4 regions of the Mesorhizobium sp. M1E.F.Ca.ET.045.02.1.1 genome follow, and region 2 is predicted to be linked to each of the others. Evidence: predicted binding sites of a transcription regulator. Region 2 holds the regulator's gene; each other region holds the start of a gene.
What was found. Region 2 encodes LexA, which represses DNA repair genes until DNA is damaged. Its sites were predicted from a motif close to TGTTCNNNNTGTGTTCNG; they were not measured.
Positions count from the first base shown of each region.

Region 1: the regulator LexA is predicted to act here: its motif matches at 2,430-2,447, upstream of EJ070_RS21400 (UvrD-helicase domain-containing protein).
Region 3: the regulator LexA is predicted to act here: its motif matches at 2,375-2,392, upstream of EJ070_RS11525 (helicase-related protein).
Region 4: the regulator LexA is predicted to act here: its motif matches at 1,456-1,473, upstream of EJ070_RS08650 (YifB family Mg chelatase-like AAA ATPase).

Region 1 is NZ_CP034447.1:4,456,903-4,461,827, reverse strand. It holds gene EJ070_RS21405 (glucose/quinate/shikimate family membrane-bound PQQ-dependent dehydrogenase) at 1-2,317, opposite strand, end outside; gene EJ070_RS21400 (UvrD-helicase domain-containing protein) at 2,498-4,925, shown strand, end outside.
Region 2 is NZ_CP034447.1:5,370,671-5,375,595, forward strand. It holds partial or broken gene EJ070_RS25845 (ComEC/Rec2 family competence protein) at 1-1,594, shown strand, start outside; gene lexA (transcriptional repressor LexA) at 1,578-2,312, opposite strand; gene kynU (kynureninase) at 2,778-4,025, shown strand; gene EJ070_RS25860 (alpha/beta hydrolase) at 4,166-4,925, shown strand, end outside.
Region 3 is NZ_CP034447.1:2,372,165-2,377,089, reverse strand. It holds gene EJ070_RS11535 (acetyl-CoA C-acetyltransferase) at 1-1,015, shown strand, start outside; gene EJ070_RS11530 (beta-ketoacyl-ACP reductase) at 1,129-1,854, shown strand; gene EJ070_RS11525 (helicase-related protein) at 2,561-4,925, shown strand, end outside.
Region 4 is NZ_CP034447.1:1,832,563-1,837,487, forward strand. It holds gene EJ070_RS08640 (methyltransferase domain-containing protein) at 194-1,018, opposite strand; partial or broken gene EJ070_RS08645 (cyclic nucleotide-binding domain-containing protein) at 1,192-1,386, shown strand; gene EJ070_RS08650 (YifB family Mg chelatase-like AAA ATPase) at 1,568-3,097, shown strand; gene EJ070_RS08660 (TetR/AcrR family transcriptional regulator) at 4,196-4,783, opposite strand; gene EJ070_RS08665 (DUF308 domain-containing protein) at 4,814-4,925, opposite strand, start outside.

The sequences.
Region 1 (4,925 bases), 910 kb from region 2:
ACTTCGGCAGCGTGTAGGCCATCACGTAGTCGCCCGGCTTGGTGCCGACCGAGCCGTGACCGCCGGCGACGATGACGACGAACTGGCGGCCGTCGGCGACCGTGTAGGTCATCGGCGTCGACTGCCCTCCCGCGGGCAGCCTTGCCCGCCAGAGCTGCCTGCCGGTGGTGAGATCGTAGGCGCGCAGATAATCGTCGACCGCGGCGCCCAGGAAGGCGACCCCGCCGGCGGTGACCATCGGCCCGCCAATGCCCGGCACGCCGACCTTGAACGGCAGCGGCAGCGGCGTCATGTCGTAGACGGTGCCGTTGCGATGCTTGTAGGCGATAGTTCCCGTCCTGAGATCGACGCCGGCGACATAGCCCCAGGGCGGCGCCTGGCAGGGAATGCCGAGCGGCGACAGGAACGGTCCCATCACCACCGCGTAAGGCGCGCCCTCGTTGCGGTTGAGCCCCTGTTCGCTGCCTTTGGTGTTGTCGCCCGGCGGCGGCACGTCAGCGCGCGGAATGAGCTTGGACGTGAAGGCGAGATAGGTCGGCATGCCGAACATCACCTGCCGCACCGGGTCGACCGCGACGCCGCCCCAGTTGAAGACGCCGAAATTGCCGGGATAGATCAGCGATCCCTGCAGCGAGGGCGGCGTATAGCGCCCCTCATAGCGCAGCTTCCTGAGCTCGATCCGGCACGCCAGCTGGTCGAACATGGTGACGCCCCACATGTCGGCGCCGGTCAGCGGCTTGGGATTGAAAGACAGGTCCGATTCCGGCTGTGTCGGCGAGGCATGGTCGCCTTCGATCGCGCCACCCGGCGCCGGCATTTCCTTCACCGGGATGATCGGCTCTCCGGTGCTCCGGTCGAGCATATAGAGGTCGCCCTGCTTGGTCGGCCCGACCAGTGCCGGCACGACCGTGCCGTTGACCGAGGTGATGTCGACCAGCGTCGGTTGGGCCGGCACGTCCATGTCCCACAGATCGTGATGCACCAGCTGGCGAACCCAGCGCAATTGCCCGGTGTTGAGGTCGAGCGCGGTGATCGAGGAGGAGAATTTCTCGACATTGGCGCTGCGGCCCATGCCGAGCTGGTCCGGCGTTTGGTTGCCGAGCGGCACATAGAGCAGGCCGAGCTTCTCGTCGGCGCTCGCCGTCGACCACATGTTCGGCGAGTTGTTCGTGTATTTTTGCCCCGCAGGCAGCGGCGTCGTCTGGTCCGGATTGCCGGAATCCCAATTCCACAACAGCGCGCCAGTGCCGGCGTCGTAGGCGCGAATGACGCCCGAAGGCTCCTCGGTCGAATAATTGTCGTTGACCGCGCCGCCGACGATGATCTTGCCGGCGACGATCAGCGGCGCCGAGGTCGAATAATAGTAGCCCGACTTCGGATAGGGCATGTTGGCGAGCAGGTTCAGCGTCCCGCCTTCGGCAAAGGACGGACATACCTGGCCGTTCGCGGCATCGAGCGCGATCAGACGCGCGTCGGACGTCGGCAGATAGACACGCGCGGCGCATGGTTGTCCGGCCGCGATCTTGGCATCGGCGTAATAGGAAACACCGCGGCAGGTCTGATGCTGGCGGTCGGGGTCCAGCTTGATCTTCGGATCATAGCGCCACTTCTCCTTGCCGGTCGCGGCATCGATGGCGATGGCGAAGTTGTGCGGCGTGCAGATGAAGAGCGCATCGCCAACTTTCAGCGGCGTCACCTGATAGGTCGTCTCGCCGATATCGTCGGGACCTTTCACATCGCCGGTGCGATAGGTCCAGGCCGGCTGCAGCCTTGCGACATTGTCCGGCGTGATCTGGTCGAGCGGCGAGTAGCGCTGGCCGAACGGCGTGCGGCCGTAAAAATGCCATTCGCCGGCCTGCATGTCGCCGCCGAGATTGGCCGTCGGCGCCACCTTGTCGGAACCCAGCGTGCCGCCGATGTCCTTGGGGTCGGCCGTCATCGAGTACCCCGCGACCGCAAGCGAGGCCAACACCGCCAGGATCAACGGCGCCCGCCCGTCAGGACCAGCGAACCCGCGGCGTGCCCACGGCGTCAGCAGCCACAGCGCGATAAGCACGATGACGCCGCCGCGCGGAGCGAGCTGCCACCAGTCGAAGCCGATCTCCCAGACAGCCCAGCACAGCGTGGCGATCACGAACGCCGCGTAGAGCCATAACGATGTCGACTTGCGGCGGAAGACAAGAAAGGCGGTGATCAGGAAAGCAAGGCCGGCAATCACGTAGTACCAGCTGCCGCCCAGCGAGACCAACCAGACGCCGCCGCCGCCGAGAACCATGCCGATGAGGAAGAGGACGAGGGAGGTGATGGTGACAGCCAAGATGATACTCCTTCGACTGTTGCGCCGCGCGGCGCCTCTCAGGCAACGGCGTGCCGTCCCTGCCCTGCCGGCAGCTTTCCCTCCCCGGCCGCGCCTGTCAAGCGAACCAGAGCAGCGCAAAAATGGAACAAAACGTAGACGCTTCTGGCCTTTCGCTGCCGAATCACTACATTCGGGGCGATGTCCGGGTTTTCGGAAGACATGCCCTTCTTTGACGAACCGAATGCGCGGCCCGCGGCCCCGTCCGGCATTGCCGCGCGCGCCATGGCCGCCCGCAGCGCTCAAAACAGCGCGCCCGACTATCTGAAGGGCCTCAATCCCGAGCAACGGCTGGCGGTGGAAACCACCGAAGGCCCGGTTCTGGTTCTGGCCGGCGCCGGCACCGGCAAGACGCGGGTCTTGACCACCCGCATCGCCCATATCCTTGCCACCGGCAGGGCTTTCCCCTCGCAGATCCTCGCCGTGACCTTCACCAACAAGGCCGCGCGCGAGATGAAGCAGCGCATCGGCTTGCTGATCGGCGAAGGCAATGTCGAGGGCATGCCGTGGCTCGGCACCTTCCACTCGATTGGAGTGAAGCTGCTTCGCAGACATGCCGAGCTTGCCGGGCTGAAATCCGATTTCACCATCCTCGACACCGACGACGTGGTGCGGCTGATCAAGCAGCTGATCCAGGCCGAAGGGCTGGACGACAAGCGCTGGCCGGCCAAGCAGTTCGCCCAGATGATCGACAACTGGAAGAACAAGGGCCTCGGCCCCGACGAGATTCCGGAAGGCGACGCGCGCAGCTTCGGCAACGGCAAGGGCCGCCAGCTCTACAAGGCCTATCAGGAGCGGCTGCAGACGCTGAACGCCTGCGACTTCGGCGACCTGCTCTATCACCCGATCCGCATCTTCCGCGCCTATCCGGACGTGCTGAAGGACTATCACCGCAAGTTCAAATACATCCTGGTCGACGAGTACCAGGACACCAACACCGCGCAGTATATGTGGCTGCGGCTGCTGGCGCAGCGGCCGCAGTCCTCCCCCCTTGAGGGGGAGGTGCCCGCGAAGCGGGCGGAGGGGGTCGCCGCAGAAGGCACCGCCCAGTCACCAAACACCAGAGCGTCGAGCACTGCCGCGAGGCCCCCACCCGACCGGGCTTCGCCCGGCCACCCTCCCCTCAAGGGGGAGGGAAACCGGCGCGCATCCACCGTAAACATCTGCTGCGTCGGCGACGACGACCAGTCGATCTATGGCTGGCGCGGCGCCGAGGTCGACAACATCCTGCGCTTCGACAAGGATTTCCCGGGCGCCACCATCATCCGGCTGGAGCGCAACTACCGCTCGACCGCCCACATCCTGGGCGCGGCCTCGCACCTCATCGCCTACAATGAAGGCCGCTTCGGCAAGACGCTGTTCACCGACCGCGACGATCCCGAGGACGATAAGGTGCATGTCCATGCCGCCTGGGACTCGGAAGAAGAAGCTCGCGCTATCGGCGAGACGATCGAGGCCTACCAGCGCCAGAAGCACAATCTGAACGACATGGCGATCTTGGTGCGCGCGTCGTTCCAGATGCGTTCCTTCGAAGACCGTTTCATCACGCTTGGGCTCAACTATCGCGTCATCGGCGGTCCGCGTTTCTACGAGCGGATGGAAATCCGCGATGCGCTGGCCTTCTTCCGCGTCGTTGCCAACAGCGGCGACGACCTTGCCTTCGAGCGCATCGTCAACGTGCCGAAGCGCGGGCTGGGCGAAGCCACCATCCGCCAGATCCACGACACGGCGCGGACATTACGCATCCCGATGCTGGAGGCCGCCGCGACGCTTGCCGAAAGCGACGAGTTGAAGCCGAAGCCGCGCGCAGCGCTCCGCGAGGTCGCGGCCAATTTCGAGCGCTGGCAGAAGGCGCTGGAGACCAAGCCGCACACCGAGCTCGCCGAGACCATTCTCGAGGAGAGCGGCTACACCGACATGTGGAAGAACGACCGCTCGGCGGAAGCGCCCGGGCGGCTGGAGAACCTCAAGGAGCTGATCCGCTCCATGGAGGAATATGAATCGCTGCGTTCTTTCCTCGAGCATGTGGCGCTGGTCATGGAGGCCGAGCAGGGCGAGTCGCTCGATGCGGTCTCGATCATGACGCTGCACTCGGCCAAGGGCCTCGAATTCGAGACCGTCTTCCTTCCCGGCTGGGAGGAAGGCCTCTTCCCGCATCAGCGCGCGCTCGACGAAGGCGGCCGCTCCGGCCTGGAGGAAGAGCGCCGCCTTGCCTATGTCGGCCTGACGCGCGCCAAGAAGAACCTCCACATCTGGTTCGTCTCCAACCGCCTGATCCACGGGCTGTGGCAATCGACGATCCCGTCGCGCTTCCTCGACGAATTGCCGGAAACCCATGTCGATGTCGCAGACAGCGGCAATTCCTACGGCGGCTACGGCAATCTTTATGGCGGCGGCTCATTTGCCTCCGGCCGCGGCGGCGGCCGGCAGAACCCCTACGGCGCGTCGCGCTTCGACAATATCGGCGCCGAGAAATCGGGCAGCTTCTCCAACACCTATGCGACGCCCGGCTGGCAGCGCGCGCAAGCGAACCGCACCGAGGCGACCGACCGCAACTGGGGCACGCGCT
Region 2 (4,925 bases):
AACGCGCGCGAAAACATTGCCGATCACATCAGAAGCACCGTCGGCGGTCCCGAAGGCGAGATCGCCGCGGCGCTGATCGTCGGCATTCGGGCCGGTATTCCCGAAGACATCAACGAGTCGATGCGGCGGACAGGCATCTATCACATCATCTCGATCTCCGGCCTGCACATGGCGCTTGTCGCGGGCACGATCATGCTTCTGTTGCGCGGCGCCTTCGCGCTGTTTCCGGATTTTTCCTCGCGCCGCCCGGTGAAGAAATACGCCGCGGCAATCGCCTTGGTGTCGATCGCCGCCTATCTCGTCATCTCCGGCCTCGTGGTCGCCGCCGAGCGGAGTTTCATCATGCTCGCGGTCATGTTGATCGCCGTGCTGTTCGACCGCGCGGCCCTGACGATGCGCAATCTGGCGATTTCGGCCATCGCCGTCATCCTGGTGTCGCCGCATGAAGTGGTCGGCCCGAGCTTCCAGATGTCGTTCGCAGCCACCGCTGCCCTGGTCGGCGCCTATGCCGGCTGGGCCGATTACCGCGCCGACAAGGTGAGGACACCCCCTGCAAAACGGTCGTTTCCGCGGTTCCTATTGCGAAGGCTGGCGGTTGGGTTGGGTGGCGCTGCCGTGACGTCGCTGATCGCCGGAAGCGCAACGATATTGTTTGCGATCTGGCATTTTCAGCGGGTGTCGCCGCTCAGCCTGCTGGCCAATCTGGCGGTTATGCCCATCGTCTCGTTGATCGTCATGCCGTTCGCCGTCCTGAGCGCGTTGACCATGCCATTCGGCCTCGACGGTCCGTTTCTCTATGTGATGGGCAAGGGCGGCGATGATCGCGATCTCGGCGTGGATTTCGGAACGCTCGCCAGTCGATGCCGTGGGGCTGATCTCGATCCAGTCGGTGCTGCTGGTGACGGTCGCGCTTGTCATCGCGACCATGGCCACCACCTGGCTCAGGCTGGTGGCCGTTCCCTTCGCGCTGGCCGGCGTGCTGACCATCCCGCATGTCCGCACGCCGGATGTGCTGATCTCGGAGGACGCGCATCTGGTGGCGATGCCGATCGGCGGCGGCGAGCTCGCTGTCAATCGTGACCGTTCCAACGAGTTCACCACCGACAACTGGAAACGCGCGCTGAAGGCTGAAACGATCGTGCCGCCGGAGACATTCGCCAAGGGCGCGCTGGACATCGCCGATCCCGTCGACCTGCCGCCAGGGTCGCCTTTTTACTGCACGGGAGACCTCTGCATCGGCCGGCACCCGTCCGGCGCGATTGTCGCGCTGGCGGAAAATCGCAACAGCGCCAGGCCGGCCTGCGGCTTCGCCGACCTCATCGTCATAGACGACGCCACGGCCTACAATCCTTGCCGCGATCCGCGCATCCTTGTCGTCACCAAGCGCCAACTCGCGCGTGACGGCAGCGCCGCCGTCTTCTTCGATCCGCAATCGGCAACGGCGCGCGCCGCCATCCAGTATGCCGTCGAAAAGCCTTACCGGCCCTGGCACGAGCAACGACGGTATTCGCGCGAGGCAAGGGGGCTGGCGCCTTACCAGCGGCCTGAAAAGACCGATGCGAAGCCGCTACAGCCACTCAATAGCGGCGAATGAGCCCTACGAGCTTGCCCTGAACCTTGACGCGATCCGGACCGAAGATGCGAGTCTCATAGGCCGGATTGGCGGCTTCGAGGGCAATCGAAGCGCCCTTGCGGCGGAAGCGCTTCAGCGTCGCCTCCTCGTCGTCGACCAGCGCCACCACGATCTCGCCCGGGCTCGCGGTGTTGGCATTGCGGATGATGACCGTGTCGCCATCGAAGATGCCGGCCTCGATCATCGAGTCGCCCTTGACCTCCAGCGCATAATGCTCACCGCCCGCGATCATGTCCGGCGGGACCGTGATCGTATGCGTCTGATGCTGGATGGCGTCGATCGGCACGCCGGCCGCGATCCGGCCCATCACCGGGATCGACACAGCCGACGCGGCATCGTCGTCATTGCTGGGCGTACGCGAGGACGCCGCGGGCTTGATCTGCCGGCCGAGACCGCCTTGCCCCAGGCTCCCCTGAATGACGCTCGGCGAAAACTTCCTCGCCGCATTGAGGCCAGGCGCGATCGAATCGGGCAGGCGCAGCACTTCCAGGGCGCGCGCCCGGTTGGGCAGCCGGCGAATGAAGCCACGCTCCTCCAGCGCCGTGATCAGACGATGAATGCCCGACTTCGAGGCCAGGTCGAGGGCTTCCTTCATCTCGTCGAAAGACGGTGGAATGCCGCTTTCCTTGAGCCGTTCGTGGATGAACATCAGGAGTTCATGTTGTTTGCGCGTCAGCATGGCGGCCCCCATGGGTTTTGAAACCAGAATCAGAAAAACAAACCCAGAACAAACACTATCTGTTCCAGTTGTGTTCCGCAACCGTTTAAAGTTTAATGAATGCGTTAGCGCGGCGATAACCAGAGCGCGGCCCGCAAAGACGCCGAAATGCGGCTTTTGGGCACCGGGACCGGCGATCTGGCATTGAATTCCTTACAGTTTTTTCCGATGCCCACGTGCTTGCGCGTTGCTCCTCCGTGCGTTGAATAACCGGCGCGAATGATGGCATGCGGAAGGACGTCGACGCCGGGAAAGCTCGCGGGCCGTGAACGAAACGGAGCCAAACCGTCAACGACCTCACACCGCGCACGGCGGAAATCGCATGCCGCGTTGGCGCTGCCACGAGCGATTCCAGTCATGTGAGGCACGGTTGATGTCGGGCCGTCGACGCACTATTCGTGAATGACCGATGGGGGCTACAGGATCATGATCGCACTTCCCGATCTCGCCGAAATCGAGGCGATGGATGCGGCCGATCCGCTACGCTCGATGCGCCGCCGCTTCGCATTGCCGACAGGGGTGATATATCTCGACGGCAATTCGCTGGGTGCTGCTTCGTCCGATGTCTTCGACGAGATCGAGAAGGCGGCGACGGGCGAATGGGCGCACGATCTCATCCGCGCCTGGAACACTGCCGGCTGGTTCGACATGCCTGTCGAATTGGGTGACCGGCTTGGGCGCCTGATCGGCGCCGGGCCCGGCCAGACCGTCGTCTGCGACACGACTTCGATCAACATCTACAAGGTCCTGCATGCGGCGCTCGCGATGCGGCCCGACCGGTCGGTGATCGTTGCCGAGGGCGACAGCTTTCCGACCGACCTCTATATGGCGGAAGGGGTGGCCTCCACGCGGCCCGGCACGGTGTTGCGGCTCGAGGGCGTCGATGCCTCGACGATCGAGGACCTGATCGATGAGCGTGTCGCGGTCATCCTGGTCAATCACGTCAACTACAAGTCCGGCCGGTTGCGCGACATGGCTGCCCTGACACGCAGGGCCCATCGGGCCGGCGCGCTGATCGTCTGGGATCTCTGCCACACGGCAGGCGCCCTGCCGGTGGATCTCGATGGTTCGAACGCCGATTTCGCAATTGGCTGCACTTACAAGTACCTCAATGGCGGGCCCGGCTCGCCGGCCTTCATCTATGGCGCCAAACGCCATCACGACGACATTCGCCAGCCGCTCAGCGGCTGGTGGGGGCACGCCCGGCCTTTCGCGTTCGAACAGGGTTATGCCGCCGGTACCGGCATCCGGCGGTTCCTGTGCGGCACACAGCCCGTGCTGTCGATGCGGGCGCTGAAGGGAGCGCTCGACCTTTGGGACAAGGTCGACATGAATGCCGTGCGCGGCAAGAGCATCGCCTTGACGGATCTGTTCATCCGCCTCGTCGAAGCCAGGTGCGGCGCCCTCGGCCTCGAACTGGAAAGCCCGCGCGACGGCGCCGAGCGCGGCAGCCAGGTGTCGTTCGCTCATCCCCATGGCTACCAGGTTATGCGCGCATTGATCGAGCGCGGCGTGATCGGCGATTTCCGCGCGCCGGCGACCATCCGCTTCGGCTTCACGCCGCTCTATGTCGGCTACCGCGACGTCTGGGATGCCGTCCAGGTGCTGGAAGACATCCTGCGCACCGGTGCCTGGCGGGACGCGCGCTTCGCCGTCAAGACCGCTGTGACCTGATACGAGGCAACTCGCGCCGGTTTTGCCGGATCGCACCAGCCGGAACTTGTTTCGGGCATAAAATGTCTCCGGTCGGAAGCATTGACGCGGCATCCGGCGCCGGCCATTGCTGGCGAAAGCCACGCGTTTGGGAGGGGCCGGTGCTCGATCATCGCATCACGGATTGGGACGATGCCTATGCCAACGGGGCGAACATCGCTGGCGGCGACCGCTGGCCGGCGGCCTGGCAGGCGCCGGCGCGCGCGTTTCGCGAAAGGCTTCTGGCCGAGGGCCGTGCACGGCTCGACATCGTGTATGGCGAAGCGCCGCGCAACCGGTTCGATCTCTTTCTTCCGCGCGCAACGCCGAAAGGGCTCGTGGTGTTCATTCATGGCGGCTACTGGATGGAGTCGGACAAGAGTTGCTGGTCGCACCTGGCCAACGGCGCGATCAGCAGATCCTTTGCGGTTGCCATGCCCTCCTACACGCTTTGCCCCGAAGCGCGGATCAGCGGCATCGTGGAAGAAGTCGCGGCCGCGATCGGCACGGCGGCGGCAATGGTCGATGGCCCGCTGATGCTGACGGGACATTCGGCCGGCGGACATCTCGCCAGCCGGATGATGACCACGGCCACTCCGCTGGGGTCCGAAGTGGCGCGACGCGTACGCCACATCGTTTCGATTTCGGGCGTGCACGACCTGCGGCCGATCATGTTCACAGAGATGAACGCGACGCTGGCGATCGACGAGCAGGAAGCGTCGGCCGAGAGCCCGGCGCTGTTGCGGCCCATGAACGGAACCCGTATCACCTGCTGGGCCGGCGGCGGCGAGCGCTCCGAGTTCCTGCGCCAGAGCGCCTTGCTTGCCAACATCTGGACCGGGCTCGGCGCCGCCACAAACTCGGTGGTCGAGCCGGATCGCC
Region 3 (4,925 bases), 3.0 Mb from region 2:
CCAGGTGCTGACCGCGGCCCAGGGACAGAACCCGGCCCGCCAGGCTTCGATCAATGCCGGCCTGCCGAAGGAGACCACCGCCTGGGGCCTCAACCAGGTTTGCGGCTCGGGCCTCAGGGCGATCGCGCTCGGCATGCAGCAGATCGCCACGGGCGACGCCAAGGTGATCGTTGCCGGCGGCCAGGAATCGATGTCGCTCTCACCGCACGCCCAGCACCTGCGCGCCGGCGTCAAGATGGGCGACTACAAGATGATCGACACCATGATCAAGGATGGCTTGTGGGATGCCTTCAACGGCTACCACATGGGTAACACAGCCGAGAACGTCGCCCGTCAGTTCCAGATCACCCGCGAAGACCAGGATGAGTTCGCGCTTGCCTCGCAAAACAAGGCCGAAGCCGCGCAGAAGGCCGGCAAGTTCAAGGACGAGATCGTCGCCTTCACCATCAAGGGCAAGAAGGGCGACACCATCGTCGACCAGGACGAATATATCCGTCACGGCGCCACACTTGACGCCATGACCAAGCTGAAGCCGGCCTTCGACAAGGACGGCACGGTCACCGCCGCCAACGCATCCGGCATCAATGACGGCGCCGCCGGGGCGCTGCTGATGACGGAGGCTGAGGCCGCCAGGCGTGGCATCACCCCGCTCGTCCGCATTGCTTCCTGGGCGACAGCAGGCGTCGATCCGGCGATCATGGGCACGGGCCCGATCCCGGCCTCGAAGAGGGCGCTGGAGAAGGCCGGCTGGTCGGTCAAGGATCTCGACCTCGTGGAGGCCAATGAGGCCTTCGCCGCGCAGGCCTGCGCCGTCAACAAGGGCATGGGCTGGGATCCGTCGATCGTCAACGTCAATGGCGGCGCCATCGCCATCGGCCATCCGATCGGCGCCTCAGGCGCCCGCATCTTCAACACGCTGGTCCATGAAATGCGCCGGCGCGGCGCAAAGAAGGGTCTCGCGACGCTTTGCATCGGCGGCGGCATGGGCGTCGCCCTGTGCGTCGAAGCGCTCTGAGCGAATAGCGAATAGGGAGTAGCGAATAGAGAAGAACGGCGTCGGCGCGATGGGACACCAAATCCCTATTCGCTACTCTCTATTCGCTTCAGCGACAAAAAGGGAGGAACCTCATGTCCAAGGTAGCAATCGTCACGGGCGGATCGCGCGGCATCGGTGCGGCGATATCGGTGGCGCTGAAGAGTGCCGGCTATTCGGTGGCCGCCAACTATGCCGGCAATGACGAGGCCGCCGCGAAGTTCAAGGCAGAGACCGGCATCCCGGTCTACAAATGGTCGGTCGCCGACTACGACGCCTGCGCCGCCGGCATCGCAAAGGTGGAGGCCGATCTCGGCCCGGTGTCAGTGCTGGTCAACAATGCCGGCATCACCCGCGACGCCATGTTCCACAAGATGACGCGCGAGCAGTGGAAGGAAGTCATCGATACCAACCTCTCCGGCGTCTTCAACATGACGCATCCGCTGTGGGGCGGCATGCGCGACCGCAAGTTCGGCCGCATCATCACCATCTCCTCGATCAACGGCCAGAAGGGTCAGGCCGGCCAGGCCAACTATTCGGCGTCGAAGGCCGGCGACATCGGCTTCTCGAAAGCGCTGGCCCAGGAAGGCGCGCGCGCGGGCATTACCGTCAACGTCATCTGCCCCGGCTACATCGCCACGGAGATGGTCAAGGCCATCGACGAGAAGGTGCTCAACGAACGCATCATCCCGCAGATCCCGGTCGGTCGCCTCGGCGAGCCGGAAGAAATCGCGCGCTGCGTCGTCTTCCTGGCCTCGGACGAGGCCGGCTTCATCACCGGCTCGACGATCACCGCCAATGGCGGGCAGTATTTCGCCTGAGGCTTGTCCCGGTTGCGGGGCGGCCTGAACGCTCGGGCCGCCTTTTTCTTTCTGCGTCGTCCATCGCCGACACGACACCTTGCCTCAATTCGGCACGCAAAGGTTAACGGCCTCGCCGTGCCCTGTGCGAAACCTCGTTCACAAGCTGTGAATTTTCGGTGCGCAAGCTGTGGACGACACCATATCTAGGCGTGAACAAACCGGGAAAACTCGCAGATCGCTGATTCGTCGCCGATTCGTTCCGGCTTTGGTCGAAAAGTTAACGCGAAGAGCCGGAAACGGTTCGGAAGTGATTAACGCCGATTAGGAAAGATCAACAATTTCATAATCTTGGCGACCGCATTCAGATAGTCCTGACCGTTCGCCGGCAAAGGTTAACGACCCTTCAAGGCACGGCTGAGGCAAGCATGAAACGGGCCAACTCCGGGATTCAGCATGTGGTGAGACTCATCGTCAAAAAATCCACATATAGCCGTGAACAAAACCTGAATCAGGACGAGTCAGCGATTCGTCGCCGATTCGTTCCAGACTCGTTCCAACGGTTAATCGACAGCGGATTTTGACCCCTGCCTGTCGGAGTGTGGTCTGTAAGGGAAACATTCCACTTTCGCTTCGCGCCTGAAATCCCTATGTGTCGCCTGTCACACGCGGCGGCATCGCTGCGTTCCCGACAACAAGCGGCAGAAAGACTTAAATTTCCGAGCCGATGAATATCCAGCCCAAACACACCCAGCCGTTGATCCTTTCGGGCCGCGACGTGACGGCTGTGCTTGGGCCTACCAACACCGGCAAGACCCATCTCGCCATCGAGCGCATGGTGGCGCACGAGACCGGCGTCATCGGCCTGCCGCTCAGACTGCTTGCCCGCGAGGTCTATGGCCGCGTCTGCGAGAAGGTCGGCGCCAACAAGGTGGCGCTGGTCACCGGCGAGGAGAAGATCGTCCCCGCGGGCGCGAAATATTCGGTCTGCACCGTCGAGGCGATGCCGCGCGAGACCGATGCGGCCTTCGTCGCCATCGACGAGGTGCAGCTCGCCGGCGATCTCGAGCGCGGCCATATCTTCACCGACCGGATCCTGCATCTGCGCGGCCGCCAGGAGACGCTGCTTTTGGGCGCCGCCACCATGCACGGCATCCTCCAGAAGCTGCTGAAGGGCGTGTCGGTTGTGACGCGGCCGCGGCTGTCGCACCTTGCCTATGCCGGATCGAAGAAGCTCACCCGCCTGCCGCGACGCACGGCGATCGTCGCTTTCTCCGCCGACGAGGTCTACGCGATCGCCGAGCTGATCCGCCGCCAGCAGGGCGGTGCTGCCGTCGTGCTCGGCGCTCTCTCGCCCCGCACCCGCAATGCCCAGGTGGAGATCTTCCAGTCGGGTGACGTCGACTATCTCGTTGCCACCGACGCCATAGGCATGGGGCTGAACCTCGACCTCGAGCACGTCGCCTTCGCCCAGAACCGCAAGTTCGACGGCTACCAGTACCGCAATTTGACCGCCGCCGAGCTCGGCCAGATCGCCGGCCGCGCCGGCCGGCATCTGCGCGACGGTACCTTCGGCGTCACCGGCCAGGTCGATCCGCTCGACGAGGGTCTGGTCGAGAAGATCGAGGGGCACGATTTCGACCCGGTGAAGGTGCTGCAGTGGCGCACCGCCGATTTCGATTTCTCCGGCCTGGACGCGTTGAAGCGCTCGATCGAAACCAACGCGCCGGTCGAAGGGCTGACCCGGGCATTGCCGGCGGTCGATGCCCAGGCGCTTGAGCATCTGTCGCGCGACGAGGGCATCAGGGCGCTCGCCACCGGCAGGGAGCGCGTGGCGCTGCTCTGGGAAGCCTGCGCGCTGCCGGACTATCGCAAGATCGCGCCCGCCCAGCATGCCGACCTTGTCGCCTCGATCTACCTGGACCTTGCGCGCCATGGCCATGTCGACGAAAATTACATGGCCGAGCAGGTGCGGCGGGCCGACACGACGGATGGCGACATCGACACGTTGTCGCACCGGATTGCCCAGATCCGCACCTGGACCTTCGTCTCCAACCGACCGGGCTGGCTGGCCGATCAGGCACACTGGCAGGAAAAGACGCGCGAAATCGAAGACAGATTGTCGGATGCGCTGCATGAGCGGTTGACGAAACGCTTCGTAGACCGCAGGACTTCCGTCCTCATGCGGCGCCTTAGAGAAAATACCATGCCTGAAGCCGAAATCAGCCCTACCGGAACCGTCCTCGTCGAAGGCCATCATGTCGGCGAGTTGCAGGGTTTCCGCTTCACCGCCGACCAGAGCGCCGGCGGCGAAGACGCCAAGGCGGTGCGCACTGCTGCCCAGAAGGCGCTCAGCGCGGAGTTCGAGGCACGCGCCGAACGCTTCGCCGCCTGCTCCAACGGCGATCTGGCGTTGGGCTCGGACGGCATCCTGCGCTGGATCGGTGCCCCGATCGGGACGCTGGTGGCCGGCGACGAGGCATTGAAGCCGCGCCTTGTGCTGCTTGCCGACGAGCAGCTCACCGGACCGGCACGCGACAAGGTCGCGGCCCGCGCCGAGCGTTTCGTCAACTTCCAGATCGAAACGCTGCTGAAGCCGTTGGTCGATCTGAAGAATGCCGAGCAGCTCGCAGGCATCGCCCGCGGCATCGCCTTCCAGCTCGTCGAGCATTTCGGCCTCATCAACCGCCGCGACATCGCCGAGGAAATGAAGTCGCTCGACCAGGAAGGCCGCGCAGCGCTGCGTCGCCTCGGTGTGCGCTTCGGCGCCTACCATGTCTTTGTGCCGGCGTTGATCAAGCCGGCGCCGGCCGGGCTGGTGACGTTGCTCTGGGCGCTGAAGAACGACGGCAAGGACAAGCCCGGCTTCGGCGACGTGGTCCACGCGTTGGCTTCGGGCCGCACCTCGGTGGTCATCGACGTGGCCTTCGACAAGACCTTCTACAAGCTCGCCGGCTATCGCAATCTGGGGCGCCGCGCCGTGCGCGTCGACATACTGGAGCGGCTGGCCGACCTCATCCGCCCGGCGACCAACTGGAAGCCCGGCCTCGGCCAGCGCCCGGACGGCGCCTATGACGGCCACGCCTTCATGG
Region 4 (4,925 bases), 3.5 Mb from region 2:
CGTTTCTCCTTCCCGAAACCCGACGTCGAGCGCAACCAGCGCTCCTGACCCGAACCGGTCATAGACTACGACGAGGGCGATCGAGACGCGGGGATTTGCCGCCCGCAGCTTAGCGATTGCATCGCGTGCGGTCGATCCCGACCGTCGGGAGGAACCGAGCGTCTTAGCGATGCTCGCGCCGCAACGACAGCTGCTATCTGCGAGCGACCAGGACGTGAGCCTCTTGGGGGAACGTCAACTCCCCTCCACTTGAATAGATTGCCAGCGAGGAACTTAGATCACCCGTGATCGCTGTGATTACTGCGTCGCGATGTCCGGCATCCATTCCGCTCACCAGTCCAGCCTGGGGAGTTGCTGCTAGCTGTAGTCGCACGTATTCCTTTGGCGAGGGGAATCGGATGTTCTGGGTAATCGTGTGGACGGTCACATGGCGAAAGCCCGTGCCAGCCACCAGTCGGTAAAGCTCGTCAGCATCGGCGAGTGAATGCTCGGACCGTTTGGTTGCCGAAGCGCCTGGACCGAGATGTCGGTCCAAGGCATCTGCCAGAGCCTTCGCCGCAGGAGTGTGGTCAATAGCGCTGAAAACGCTTAAGGCCAGTCGGCCGTTAGGCACCAGCACCCGGAACATTTCACGTAGCGCACCCGATCGGTCCGGGAAAAACTGCAGTCCGAGCTGGCAAAGAACGAGATCGAAGGTGGAGTCAGTGAACGGCATTTCGAGCGCGCTTCCTTCGCACCAGTCAATACGCGGTCCAGCGCCTGTCGGGAGCGATCGAGCAACGGCAAGCATGCCCGTATTGATGTCGAGGCCGACGACCTGCCCCCCTCCCATACGCTCGGCCGCGACGCGTGCCACCACGCCGGTGCCGCAGGCGAGGTCCAGAACCCGCTCACCAGATTGAGGCGCAGCACGATCCACTAGGTCGGCGGCCCACAGGGCGGTAATTGCCGGGACCAAGTAACGCTCGTAGAGTTCCGCGCCGCTGCCTTCCAGCTGCCACTGCTCCTGCTGGGCCATAGAGTCCCTCCCGCACAACCAGCCGCTCGGGCAACGGGCCCGACCAGAGCTTTAAACAGCAATCATAAAGCGCGTGTATGTCAACCAGCAACCAGTGTGGAAACAGAGCAGATCGATGGAAGGTCCGCTCCCCCACCCTAACGAGACCTCTACTCCTGTCTCAGCGAATGTCCCCCGGCGCCTTCTTCGGCGAGATAGCGCTGATCAGCGGCGAACCGCGTATCGCGACCGTCAGCGCCGCAACGGCGGTCTCACTCCTGTCGCTGCACTCGGCGGATTTCCAGATGCTGTGCGGCAGCAGCCCGGAGATCGCGGAAATCATCCGCAAGACCGCGCTCGAGCGGCGCGGCGCATCGCCGACGGCTTGACCGTACTGCAGTCCCGGACGGTAGTGGCGTATCATCGCGGCCCAGGATCGTCGCCAGACGGCGTTCCTCTGTTCCCGTAATGTTCTTGCCTAAATCCAAAATCTATGGTTGTCTGACCTGACCTTGCTCGCGGGCTGATCGCAAATCCGCGCGCGAGCCGGCATCCGGGGGCTTGAGAAACATGGTGGCGCGGGTTCGCACGGTGGCTTTCCAGGGCATCGAGGCCGTGCCGGTCGATGTCCAGGTGATGATCGCGCCGGGCAAGGTCGGCATGCAGATCGTCGGCCTGCCGGACAAGGCGGTGGCCGAAAGCCGCGAGCGCGTGCAGGCGGCACTCCATGCATCGGGCCTGTCGATGCCTTCGAAGAAGGTGACGGTGAACCTCGCGCCGGCCGACCTGCCTAAGGAAGGCAGCCACTACGACCTGCCGATCGCGCTCGGCCTGATGGCGGCGCTCGGCGCCGTTCCGGGCGACATGCTGGCCGGCTATGTCGTGCTCGGCGAACTTTCGCTCGACGGCACCATCGCGGCCGTGGCCGGCGCGCTGCCGGCGGCGATCGGCGCCAATGCCGAAGGCAAGGGGCTGATCTGCCCCTTCGCCTGCGGGCCGGAAGCGGCCTGGGCCGGCAAGGATTTTGACATCCTGGCGCCGCGCAGCCTGATCGCCATCGCCAATCATTTCCGCGGCACGCAGGTGCTGTCGCGCCCCGAGGCCGGCATCCAGCTCGCGGCGCGCGACCTGCCGGACCTCGCCGACATCAAGGGCCAGGAAAGCGCCAAGCGGGCACTCGAAGTGGCGGCCGCCGGCGGGCACAATCTTTTGATGGTCGGGCCGCCCGGCTCGGGCAAGTCGATGCTGGCGCAGCGGCTGCCCTCGATCCTGCCGCCGCTGGCGCCGAAGGAGCTGCTGGAAGTCTCGATGATCGCTTCCGTGGCCGGCGAGCTCGGCGAAGGCAAGCTCACCGACCGGCGGCCGTTCCGCGCTCCGCATCACTCCGCCTCGATGGCGGCGAGGGTCGGCGGCGGGTTAAGGGTCCGGCCAGGCGAGGTGTCGCTTGCCCATCACGGCGTGCTGTTCCTCGACGAATTCCCGGAATTCACGCCGCAGACGCTGGATGCGCTGCGCCAGCCGCTGGAGACCGGCGACTGCGTGATCGCACGCGCCAACCACCGCGTCACCTACCCGGCGCGCATCCAGCTGGTGGCGGCGATGAACCCGTGCCGCTGCGGCATGTCGGGCGAGCCCGGCTATCGCTGCCTGCGCGGCGAGCGCTGCCGCACCGAGTACCAGGCGCGCATCTCCGGCCCGCTGCTCGACCGCATCGACCTTCGGATTGAGGTGCCGGCGGTCTCCGCTAGCGACCTGATCCGGCCGGACAAGGCCGAAACGAGCGCCTCGGTGGCGCAGCGCGTGGCCCGCGCCCGCACCATCCAGCGCGAGCGCCTGGAAAGGCTGAGTGCTGCGGCCACCACCAACGCGCATTGCCCGCCTGCGATCATCGAGGAGATCGCCAGGCCCGATGGCGCCGGACTGGCGCTGCTTAAGGACGCCAGCGAGAAGCTCGCCTTTTCGGCGCGGGCCTATCACCGCGTGCTGAAGGTAGCACGTACGCTGGCCGACCTCGACGCCAGCGAAACGGTCGGCCGCATCCATCTCGCCGAAGCGATTTCCTACCGCATGAATGCGGAGCGGATGGCGCAGGCGGCGTAGATTTCAGCATTTTCCGTACAGCTTTTCGGCGCCACCCAAGCCATCGGAATACCTGAGCTATTCTCTGTTCGTCAGGATGGAATGAAATGCTTCTGGCATTCGGGACGAGTGTCTCTGGGAGCACATGGCCTCGGGCGGGGCTGCGGAACCTGCCTGAAATCATGCGGCTCGAATTTCACTGTTATTGTATTGCCAGTAGTACCCTTGAATTCACCGCCTGCGGTGAGAGCGATGGGAGCTAGACCCACACTCACCTTGCCATTGACATCCTTAACGACATTGATCGACATTTTGAACGTATTGGCGTCGGTAGATCCCTGCTTCAACTTCAGGCATACATCGCTGGCATCATCGCCACTCTGCAGAGCAGCGCTCCACAAGTTAACCATTGCTCTGGCTATCGGAGCCTTTTCGAGGGCGCCTGGTTGATAGTCCACCGGTTTGCTGCTGAGTGAGACCTCCTCTTGCACAAGGAGCGTTTGGCTGTCGGTTGTCACCTGGCTTGCCCCCAAATTACCTCCAACGGTTCCCCCACCTATTGGCATAGGGCTTACAACAGCACCGGCGCTTACAGTGCCCTCTGATGTTGAAAGCAATTCCATTTGACAGAAACTATATCAAATCCAATTAGGCCGTTGCCGCAAACCTTAGCTCGTGAGTTGGCTAGCACTGCAGGATACCCCAAAGACGACCTCTGGTATGCTGTATAAACTCCTATTTGACGTTTTACCTCGGCAACAACTTTATATACGTCAGACTGGCTGATTGGTTTTAACTTTTCAAACTGCGTTGAAACACAACCTTCTATAAACAAAAAAGCAACTACCGCAATTATGCCTAAGTTGCGCATAGCAATCCCCCTCGCTACAATTCCCCAATTGAAATTTCTGCTCCTCTTTCGTTAACTTATCAACTAAATAAGACTCAAAGTGCCCACGCTGGCCGACCTCGACGCCAGCGAAACGGTCGGCCGCATCCATCTCGCCGAAGCGATTTCCTACCGCATGAGCGCAGAGCGGATGGCGCAGGCGGCGTAGTCACAAGGAACCCGCAAGCGCGCCGGGTCCGTTTCTCCAAGCGGACCTTCCTTTGCCGGCGTCAAACGGCCTCTGGGATCAGCTTCTGCAATGTCGGCGTCATGATCGTGGCGAAAGCCGCAGTATCGCCATAGGTTCGCGCAGAAAGCATCGCCCCGTGCACGGTCGCCATGAAGGCCTCCGCCTCAACGCGCGGCGCAGCGGAAATTGTCAACGTGCTTTGCCGGGCGCCCCGCTCGATGACACCGGTCAGCCACCCCGAGAGAAACTGAAAATACGCCCGGACTTCCACGGCAACCTCTGGCGGAAGGGCCGGAAGCTCACTGGCGAGCAGTGCGCAGACGCAGAACGGCCGGCTCGCATCCTCAATGCAGCGAGCCCAAAAGCCGGCGTAGGTTCGAAGCAACTCAGGCGGCTCAGGCACATTGCGCTCAAGCTCCGCCATGCCCGTGACGGCATCCTCGAGGTAGCGCCTGACCAGGGTTTGCACCAGATCGACCTTGCTGGGGAAATGGTGGTGGATGCTGGCCTTGCGGATACCGATCACCTCGGCGATATCGGCGTAGCTGAACCCGTTGTAGCCGCCGGCGACGATGAAGCGTCGCGCGGCGGCCAGGATGTCATCGGCAGTGTTCGATGGCTTGTTCATAGACATGCCTAACGTCCAGCGGAGAAAACCTCAACTCACGGCCCGCGGCGACTTGCGAAGAGCGCCGCCGACCGACAGCCACACGGCGGACACGAGGAAGTAGAAGGCGCCGAAAGCGGCATAGGGCGCAACGTTGGCGATG